DNA from 3 places in the Leuconostoc sp. XM4 genome. Region 2 is predicted to be linked to each of the others. Evidence: riboswitches for the same ligand, from Rfam matches in the RefSeq annotation. Region 2 holds a riboswitch; each other region holds the start of a gene.
The links. Region 2 has a riboswitch for thiamine pyrophosphate ahead of RHP64_RS03785 (ECF transporter S component). Riboswitches for the same ligand answer to the same signal wherever they lie in the genome.
Positions count from the first base shown of each region.

Region 1: it holds a riboswitch for thiamine pyrophosphate, as region 2 does, so the genes downstream of both, RHP64_RS04610 (solute carrier family 23 protein) here and RHP64_RS03785 (ECF transporter S component) in region 2, are expected to answer to the same signal.
Region 3: it holds a riboswitch for thiamine pyrophosphate, as region 2 does, so the genes downstream of both, RHP64_RS04890 (acetylornithine deacetylase) here and RHP64_RS03785 (ECF transporter S component) in region 2, are expected to answer to the same signal.

Region 1 covers NZ_CP134507.1:921,999-925,284, forward strand. Annotated here, with positions in the region: gene celB (PTS cellobiose transporter subunit IIC) at 1-786, shown strand, start outside; TPP riboswitch at 962-1,051, shown strand; TPP riboswitch at 1,134-1,233, shown strand; gene RHP64_RS04610 (solute carrier family 23 protein) at 1,312-2,598, shown strand; gene RHP64_RS04615 (LuxE/PaaK family acyltransferase) at 2,591-3,286, shown strand, end outside.
Region 2 covers NZ_CP134507.1:738,048-741,333, forward strand. Annotated here, with positions in the region: gene RHP64_RS03775 (ATP-binding cassette domain-containing protein) at 1-454, opposite strand, end outside; gene RHP64_RS03780 (thiamine-binding protein) at 485-778, opposite strand; gene RHP64_RS03785 (ECF transporter S component) at 775-1,356, opposite strand; TPP riboswitch at 1,636-1,725, opposite strand; gene RHP64_RS03790 (tRNA (adenine(22)-N(1))-methyltransferase) at 1,977-2,666, shown strand; gene RHP64_RS03795 (Nif3-like dinuclear metal center hexameric protein) at 2,663-3,286, shown strand, end outside.
Region 3 covers NZ_CP134507.1:974,838-978,123, forward strand. Annotated here, with positions in the region: gene RHP64_RS04880 (NAD(P)-binding oxidoreductase) at 1-164, opposite strand, end outside; gene RHP64_RS04885 (DUF6622 family protein) at 622-1,134, shown strand; TPP riboswitch at 1,278-1,366, shown strand; gene RHP64_RS04890 (acetylornithine deacetylase) at 1,455-2,720, shown strand; gene tenA (thiaminase II) at 2,723-3,286, shown strand, end outside.

The DNA.
Region 1 (3,286 bases), 180 kb from region 2:
TGGACGATTAAAATGCCGGATGCTGTACCGGAAGGTGTATCAAGATCATTTACGGCATTGATTCCAACTTTCGTTATTGCTTTTGTTGTACTGGGTATTAATGGTTCCTTAGTGTTACTCGGTACTGACATTTTCAAAATGATTGCAATACCATTTAGCTTCGTTACAAGCATGACTAGCACCTGGCTAGGAATTATGGTGATTGAGTTCTTGATTCATGCCTTGTGGATTGTTGGTATTCATGGCGCTAACATTATTTCCGCATTTATTACGCCTATCTTCTTAGCAAATATGGTAGCAAATTCAAATGGGGCTAACATACCGTTTGCTGGAGAATTTAATAATGCCTTTGCTATCTTAGGTGGCTCTGGTGCGACACTTGGATTATGCATATTTATTACTTTACTAGCACGTTCCGAACAACTAAAAGTTTTAGGCCGAGCTTCAATCGTACCATCACTTTTTAATATTAACGAGCCGTTAATATTTGGATTACCAATTGTTTATAATCCTTATCTAGCTATTCCATTTTTCTTGGCACCAATGGCAACAGCTTCCGTTGCTTATGCAGCCATTAACTTCCATATCATTCGGCCAATTGTTATTCAAGCACCATGGCCATCCCCAGCCGGAATCGGTGCATTTATTAGTACCGTTGATTGGAAAGCAGCAGTCTTAGCAATAATCTGTGTTGTAATAGCTTTCATTATTTACTTACCATTTATCAAAATATATGATACTAAGTTGTACAATGATGAGCAGGGGAAAACACAAGTACAGCCTTAATGACGAGGCATCAAAATACTGGTCTGTGTTTAGTAACAGACTGGTATTTTTTATATACTCGACTGGCTGATTTGTGAAAGGTAAATTTCATCAGTAAGGATATCACTTAATGACAAACTTATGTGAAAAATAGAATGAATTACTTACATTTAATAGAAAATTTATGATACAATAATGCTTGTGCTAGGGGCGCCAAAATGGCTGAGAAGAACCCTTCGAACCTGAACTGATTAACATCAGCGTAGGAAAGTGCTACATTTTTTAACGTAGCATTTTTCTCTAGGTGAGAAAAATGTTTTTTTATTGCATAAAATGACTTGTTGAGAGGATTTTTTTGAAAAATGAATAATAATCACTAGGGGCGTCGCAAAGACTGAGATGATGTATATCGGTCCCTTTGAACCTGATCTAGTTAATACTAGCGTAGGAAAGTGACCAATATTTGATAACGACATGTACTGTTGTCAAAAGTGTCCTTTTTTATGTATTTAAGGGCACTTTTTTTATTGGAAAAGGAATTTAATTATGATGACACCAAAACATAATCGAATCATGGATCATGGCCTAGCTGGAATACAGCACGTGTTTGTTTCTAACGTATGGTTAGATCCAATTTATGTTGCCGCTGCCGCAGGGCTCTCACTGAACTTATCAACTAATCTTGTGAACACGATTTTTATTGTTTCAGGATTAGTCACGCTTACACAGGCAACAAAATTAGCGAAGCTGCCTATTGTTCAAGGGCCGTCAGCTGCTTTTGACGCGTTAATGATTAATGCTGGTAAAGCTGGTCAGTTAGCAACGGCGAGTGGTTCAATTTTACTGAGTGCACTCATTGTATTTTTATTGTCCGTTACAGGACTTATCAATAAACTAATCAAATTATTGACACCAGCAATTACCGGAACACTAATATTTTTGGTTGGTATTTCTTTATCTGGATTCACACTATCTGAATTCTTAGGTGGTTATCCAGGTGATAAAGGTTTCTCTTCACCAACAACACTTATTTTGTCTGTTACTACAGCAACTATTGTCATTCTATTGTCGATATTTGGTAAGGGATTTTGGAAGCGTTTTTCCTTTTTAATCGCGCTAATTGTTGGTGATATTCTAGCAGTTTCGTTAGGTGTCGTAGATTACAGCGTATTATCAACAAAATCATGGTTTGGCATGCCTCATTTATTGCCTTATGGATCGCTAAAGTTTAATTGGGTCATGTTTTTGACATTCTTTGTTGCCTATGTGGTTGCAGTGGTAGAGGCTTTAGGTGTCTATCAGGCAGCTGGCGATACTTTAAAAGAAAATATTTCACCAAGGCGCATTCAAAATGGTCTAATTGGCGAATCTGCGGGATCAATGTTTTCATCCTTGTTCGGAGCCTTTCCAACAACTGCTTTTGCGCAGAATGTAGGGATTTTAAACTTAACTGGTAATGTTTCGAGAATACCAGTAATTATTGCAGGAATTTTGTTTGTCGTACTAGGTTTTGTTCCTAAAATTGGTGCGTTTTTGGCAATAACGCCTAGTCCAGTGATTGGGGGCATATTTTTGCCCGCAGCAACAACTTTAATTCTGACTGGATTCAACATTTTGAAAAGAGCGCCTGACAACAATGAAAATAACATGATTATTGGATTGTCTATCATACTAGCGATTGCTCTGCCCAACTATGCAACCGGCTGGTCAGGTGTTACAGGTGAATTATTATCTAATAGCATATTAGTCGGTGCGTTGTCTGCCATCATCTTACAGTTTGCCTTGGTTAACTTACCACGAATGATAAAAAATATAAGAGGATCTCATGATTGAAAAATCTAAAAAAATTCAAAGCGACATTTTAACTTTCATTAATAAATACAAGGATCATCAAACAGAGCGATATGAATCGGACTTCAATCAGCTAGCTATGCGCATTTTTGCTTATCAATTTCAAAACAATTTACCATATAAAAAATTTGCCCAATTACGACATAAAAACCTCTTGACCGTAAAAAACTGGCGCGAGGTTCCGCTAATTCCGATTCAAGCGTACAAAGAATTAATTCTGTCAACCGAAGATATTAATCAAGCTGCGGATGTTTTTTATTCGAGTGGCACAACAAATATTAATCATAGAAGCAAACATTATATCTCGAATTTAAATATTTGGGAAGAATCTATGCGGGCAGGATTCAAGAAAAACGTTTTGCCTAATACGGATAAAATTAGAATACTTTCTTTGTTTCCGGGTATGGCAGATAACCCTAACTCTTCTTTATCTCGCTATATATCAACCGCTATACGAGAATTTGGTACTGAAAATAGCCATATCTTTTTTGAAAATAACCAACTAAACTATTCGGAACTAATCGTTGCTCTTCAAGAAGCAGAAAAAAATCATGAGTCCATATTACTTTTGGGTGCTTCGTTTTCTTATGTTCATCTATTGGCATACTTACAGCAACATCATCAATCCTTTAATCTGGCAAAAGAAAGCATTATTTTTGATACTGGTGGA
Region 2 (3,286 bases):
TTGCAACAATGATAGCCAATGCAACTTTTTGTTTTTCACCACCTGATAAGGTGTCAATGTCTTGATGAGTTAAGTCTGAAATACCAACAAATTCTAAAGCGTGCGTTGCACGTTGCTTGATATCAGAAGGATGAACTTGCAAGTTTTCTAAAGTGAAAACCAATTCATCCAGTGGTGTTTTCATAACAAATTGGGTGTCTGGATCTTGAAATAAAAAACCGACGACTTTGGTTTTCTCGTTAGCCGGTAATGTGGTAACTGCTTGATCATTAACAAGTACTTCACCTTTTAGTTGCGGATATAATCCTGCAAATATTCGGAGAAGGGTTGATTTTCCAGAGCCAGAGGGACCAATTAGCAGGTTAAAACTATTGTGAGATATTGACATGGTGGTATCATCAAGTATTTTTGTATTGCCATATGACAAACTGATATGTTTTAAATGAGTAACCATAATAATTCCCTATGTACGCGGAAATTCCGCTTATTTATATTTATCTGTTTTCTTTGCAATGGTTAAAACATCAGAATCTGTAGCCATGTTTATTTTGCTGTATACCATGACAGGGATGTCACTAATTTCTGCTGCAACCTTGGGCAAATTTTTTAAAATATCCATTAGTTGATCGTAATCACCTTCGAGAGTTGATTCGAAAGCACCTACCTGATAGTTGACACCACTCTTGTCAATATAAGCAATCACATGATCAACTATGCGAATGACTTCTTCTGTGTCAGCTGTCATCGGCAATACTTGGACCGCAATACTTGATATCATGAGACCACCTCGTTTTTATTGACCTCTAGGATACCTGATTTAGCAACTAATTTTTGTGTGAAGTAAACGATAACTCCTGCAAAAATAGCTGCTGAAATGAGGCGAGTAATAAATAATCCAATCAACAAACCAAATGAGTAGTCAGCATAACCATTACGGAACAGGTCCCAAATAAACGTCACAATGGTAACTGTGATAACAGACATTGACAAACTCGTTTTGTCCCAACGACGGTAGCCAAATACAGCAAATCCAAGTTCGGTACCAAACCCTTGAATTAATGCAGAAACAACGTTCATGACACCCCATTGAGAGCCAAACACCATTTCAATTGTGCCGCCAAGTGTTTCACCTATAATTGATGCGCCAGGACGACGTAAGATGAACCCAGCCATCGGACCAGCCATTAGCCAAGGACCCAATGTTGCATCATTAGCATATGCGCTTAATCCAAATGGTGTTAAAAAGGCAGCGATGACATTATAACCAAATGCCCAAGCCCAAAATATAAATCCAAAAAAAACACCGATTAGTGCGATGAAGATAACATCGCGAAGTGACCATTTGTTTGCAGACATTTGCAAAACCTCCTAAAATTTCCGATATTAACCAATAGGTGCATGAGCTATACAACTGCTTACATGACTTATTGGTTAATAATTGATGTAACCGAAATCACCGCAAAATCGGGTGTAATTAGAAAAAGCCAGACTTCACAAGGAAGACTGGCTTGAAAAATTGTGGTCATGATCTCAATGCAGAAACGCTACTTAACAAACTTGTGTTATTTCATCATCATATATTATAGTGATAACGTTACAAAACATAGTACCGTCAAGATATGTCAGTTCATTAATACATTTTCAAGTAAATCTCCCTACGCTAGTATTAACTAGATCAGGTGTGATGGGTTTTATCTCAGCGCGACGGCACCCCAGATTTTGGTGTTTTCAGTTATTTGTGAAAAGCTCACGCCTAGAGTGTAACACAAGACAAATTATCGTGCAAACTATTCGTATGCAATAGAATTTAATCCCAAAATCATGTTATATTTTCTAACATTCTAATGTTTTTAATTATGAAATTTGAGTATGATGTAACTTGTGGTCTTTATTAATTAAAAGTACATGATATCAGCGAGATATTGACTTATTTGTTATACTAAAATGAGTAAAAAAAACAACTCTAAGGATAGAAAATGGACAGTATTCATCTTTCACCACGGCTTGCAGCTGTGGCTTCATTTGTACCCAAAGGCGCAAGGGTAGCCGATATTGGCTCTGATCACGCCTATTTACCTGCTAATCTATTAATCAATAACAAAATATCGTTTGCGATTGCTGGTGAGGTTGCTAAAGGACCTTACGAAAATGCGCAGCACGAAATTGTTCGAAGAGCGTTAACCACACAACTTGAGGCGAGATTGGCGAATGGATTAGCGGCAATTAAAGATGAGGATCATATTGACACGGTCACAATCGCTGGTGTGGGTGGTGTCTTAATTACAGATATATTAGAAGCGGGATTTTCAAGAGCAAAACGTTTTGAAACGCTTATACTACAACCTAATACTGATGAGCACATTGTGCGAACATGGCTAAACAACCATCAGTATAAAATTAACGACGAGGTTATTGAACAAGAGGATAACCACTTTTATGAAATTATGATTGCAACAAAGGGCACCCAAAGTTTATCAAGCCTCGATAAAAAATTTGGTCCTGTCTTGCGAAAGAGAAAAACGTCAGTTTTTGTTGCTAAATGGCAGAAAGAATTGGATCGTATCGACACAATTTTTGAAAATCTTGAATTTGCTGGAAAAGCTGATTCACCCATTTATCAAGATTGGAAAAAAAAATATCAGCAAATTCAGGAGGTTATCAAGTGATTGCACAAGAGTTAATTGACAAGATTGAACTTTTTGCGCCGAAACAATTAGCTGAGGAGGGTGACCCCACGGGACTGCAAATTGGTGATCCTAAGCAGCCTGTACATCGAGTAATGACAGCCCTTGATGTTCGTCCAGAAGTAGTTCAAGAAGCAATCGATAATCAGGTCGATTTTATATGGGCACACCATGAGGTCATGTTCTTCCCGGCGAAAAGTCTAGACTTATCACAGCCTCAAAATCGAATGTATGCAGATTTGATTCAACACCATATCGTTGTTTATGCTTCACATACTAATATGGACAGTGCACAAGGTGGCATGAATGATTGGTTGGCCGAAGCACTTGGCATTCAAGATGTAGTGCCTTTAGTACCAAATGTAGATAAGAAAACTGGTCTTGGCAGGATCGGACAATTAGAGCAACCAATTTCTGTACAAGAATACGCTGTGAAAATTCGTGATTTGTTTCATGTTCAAGCAGTGCGTGTTATTGCTAACGATGTGACAAAGCCAATTCAAAAGATCGCTGTGCTAGGTGGAGATGGTGGCCGTTGGTGGCGGGTTGCGCAACAAGCAGGAGCTGATGCCTACGTCACAGCCGATGTCTACTATCACGTT
Region 3 (3,286 bases), 240 kb from region 2:
TCAATATCATCATGTAAATCAAAATTGATCGCAGTGATATTTTTGTGTTTCATTGTCCTTTCGGGGTTTCGTGATCCAGCTATGATTTCGTGATGTTGATTAATCAGGTGCTTGATTAACTCTTGACCAACACGACCATTAGCACCAATAACAAATATTTTCATTTTTTATTTCCTCAAATTAGGCTCATTTTTGAACATACCTTACTATATGTGAGTTTAACATAATTTATATTTTTGTGTTGCTAAGCACTTTCATTTAGAAAATGAATAACTGGCTTAAGAATTAAATACGGTGTTCACTTTTGAAAGAACGATAAAAAGATTTTGTGAATGATTTTTGAGGACGAGACAATTGTATAATCCTTTGACTTTCCCCTCCAGATAGATGATGATTTTTTCCCTTACATATAAATGGTCACCACTTACATTTACACACTGACCCGTCGTCAAGTATTTTTACCTCTTGTCGTAATTCTTATCTCAACAGTTATATTTTTCAGTATGATATTGAGTGTTGAAAGATATTTCTAATGTAGAAATTTTGTTGATCCGGTTTGTTTGTTGTGTAAATTGTCATTTCACACTAACCAAAATTTATGTAAAGAAGGGAAGTATCATCATGGCTGATATACTAAAATTTATTTTCGAAATCATTAACAACACACCGTTCTGGGTATGGGTTGTTTTAATTATACTAATTAAACGAGGTACGTCATTAATAAATGACAGTCCTGCTTCTATTGGAAGATCAATCATAATGCCTTTTATTTTCGTTATTTGGGGTCTAAATACAGTAGTAAACAAATTTGCTTCTCCAAATACTTTGCTGAGTTTTTACCTGGTGGCATTGATTTTAGGATTTTTGTTCAGTTACTTACTTTATATGCGACGATCTTTTTATGTTGAAGATGGCCAATTAATTCAGGAGGGTAGTACCTTACCTTTAGTTATTATGCTAACCAATTTTCTAGTAAAATATATTCTAAACGTTATTCTCGCTATCCATCCAGTACTTTACACTCAGATGAATTTCAACATTTTTTATGGTATTGTTTCTGGGTTCACAGTTGGATTATTCTTTGGCGGCATTTATAAAACGCTTACGGCAAAGAAACAATTTTTGAAGTCATAGTGAAAGGAGATATTCCAGTTCCCAAGATCATGCTCAATTACACCATCGTAACCGTAAAACATAAACAAAGGTTCATGTAAGTAATTACGCGTGTCTTTTGACAGAGGTTTCAAAATAAGATATACTCGGTTAATAATTGAATAGTAAATAACTAGGGGCGCCAATTGGCTGAGAAGAACCCTTTGAACCTGAGATGGATAATGCCAGCGGAGGAAAGTGAATTGTGTGATGCAACAGTAACTTGTTAGCAATACATATTTAAAGCAATTTTTGAGCACTTTTGTCCGCTGACAAAAGTGCTTTTTTTGTGGAGGTAAAGCATGGATTTAACAAAAGTTACTCAACAAATTGCGTCGCAGCAAGATGATTTATTAGAATTGGTAAAGCAGTTGGTTGCTTTTGAGACCCCAGCGCCACCAGCGCGTAACACACGTGAGGCTCAAAATTTTGTTGCTGACTACTTACGGCCTTTAGGATTTGATATTGATCAATGGGCATTATATGACAACGATGACATTGTGGTTGGAACCAAAAACGGTGATTCGACATATCAGAGCTTGATTATTAATGGACATATTGACGTTGCCTCGTTAAACCCTGATGAGCAATGGTCTTTTTCACCTTTTGAGACTGTTATTCAGGATGATCGATTAATTGGTCGTGGTGTATCAGATATGAAGGGTGGACTAGCAGCGGCATTGTTCGCCTTAAAAACTTTACATGACCAAAACATTTCTTTACCAGGGAAAGTATTATTTGAATCCGTTATTGGTGAGGAAGTTGGTGAAGCTGGCACAAAATCAACCATTGATCATGGTTATACAGCAGACTTTGCACTCGTAACAGACTCAAGTGACTTAGAGGTTCAAGGGCAAGGCGGTGTTATCACGGGATGGATAACAATTAAAAGTGATCAAACGTATCACGATGGCTTACGTCGTAAAATGATTCATGCTGGTGGTGGTTTGCGAGCAGCAAGCGCTATTGAGAAGATGGCCAAGATAATTATTGGTTTACAAGAGCTAGAACGTGACTGGGCAATAAATAAGGTGTACCCAGGGTTTCCTGCTGGTACAAATACGATTAATCCAGCAGTGATTGAGGGTGGACGACATGCAGCCTTCGTAGCAGATGAAGCGCGTTTATGGATAACAGTCCATTTTTATCCCAATGAAACCTATCAATCTGTCACTAAAGAAATTGAATCCTTTGTAACTCGTTTAGCGCAAGCCGATCCATGGTTACAAAATCACTTACCTATTTTTGAATGGGGTGGGACTTCTATGATTGAAGATCGAGGTGAAATTTTCCCAGCACTAGAAATAGATGAAAACCACGCTGCAGTTCAATCACTATTAAAGTCACACCAGATTACATTTGGAACTAGGACTAACATCTCTTTTTCGACCAGTGTCACTGATGGTGGCTGGTTTGGTGATGCGCACATTCCGGCTGCCATTTATGGTCCGGGTGATTTAAATAATGCGCATGCTGTTGATGAAAGCATTTCAATTGAGCGTTTGGTGCGGTACAGTCAATCTTTAGCACATTTTATTGCGGAGTGGACACATACTAAAAAGGAGTAATAATGGTATTTAGTCAAGAAATTCTTACAGAACTTAGCGATGTTTGGCAAGCTAATTTAAAACATCCATTTGTTCAAGAAATTGGTGAGGGTACTTTACCCGTGGAGAAATTTAAATATTATATGATACAAGATTATGTTTATCTTATTCATTATGCCAAGATATTTGCTCTAGGTGCGCTTAAAAGTACAGACCTAGAGAGCATGACGCAATTTTCAACGATTCTTCATTCAACCTTAACGGATGAAATGGCGCTTCATCGGCAATATGCTGCCCAATTTAACATTAGTGAGGAAACTTTGGCATCAGCACAGCCAGCCCCAACAACTTTGGCGTATACAAATTATTTATTGTCAGTTTCTCAAACTGGCGGACAAGCAGAACTCTTGGCAGCATTGTTGCCTTGTATGTGGGGCTATGAAGCAATTGGCAAAAGCTTATCTCACTCGCCAGGTTCCAAACACGTACTTTATAGTCAATGGATCGAGATGTATAGCTCACCTGAATTTAGCGCACTGACTAAATGGCTAATTCAAAAGTTTGATAGTATGACAGCGAAACAAACT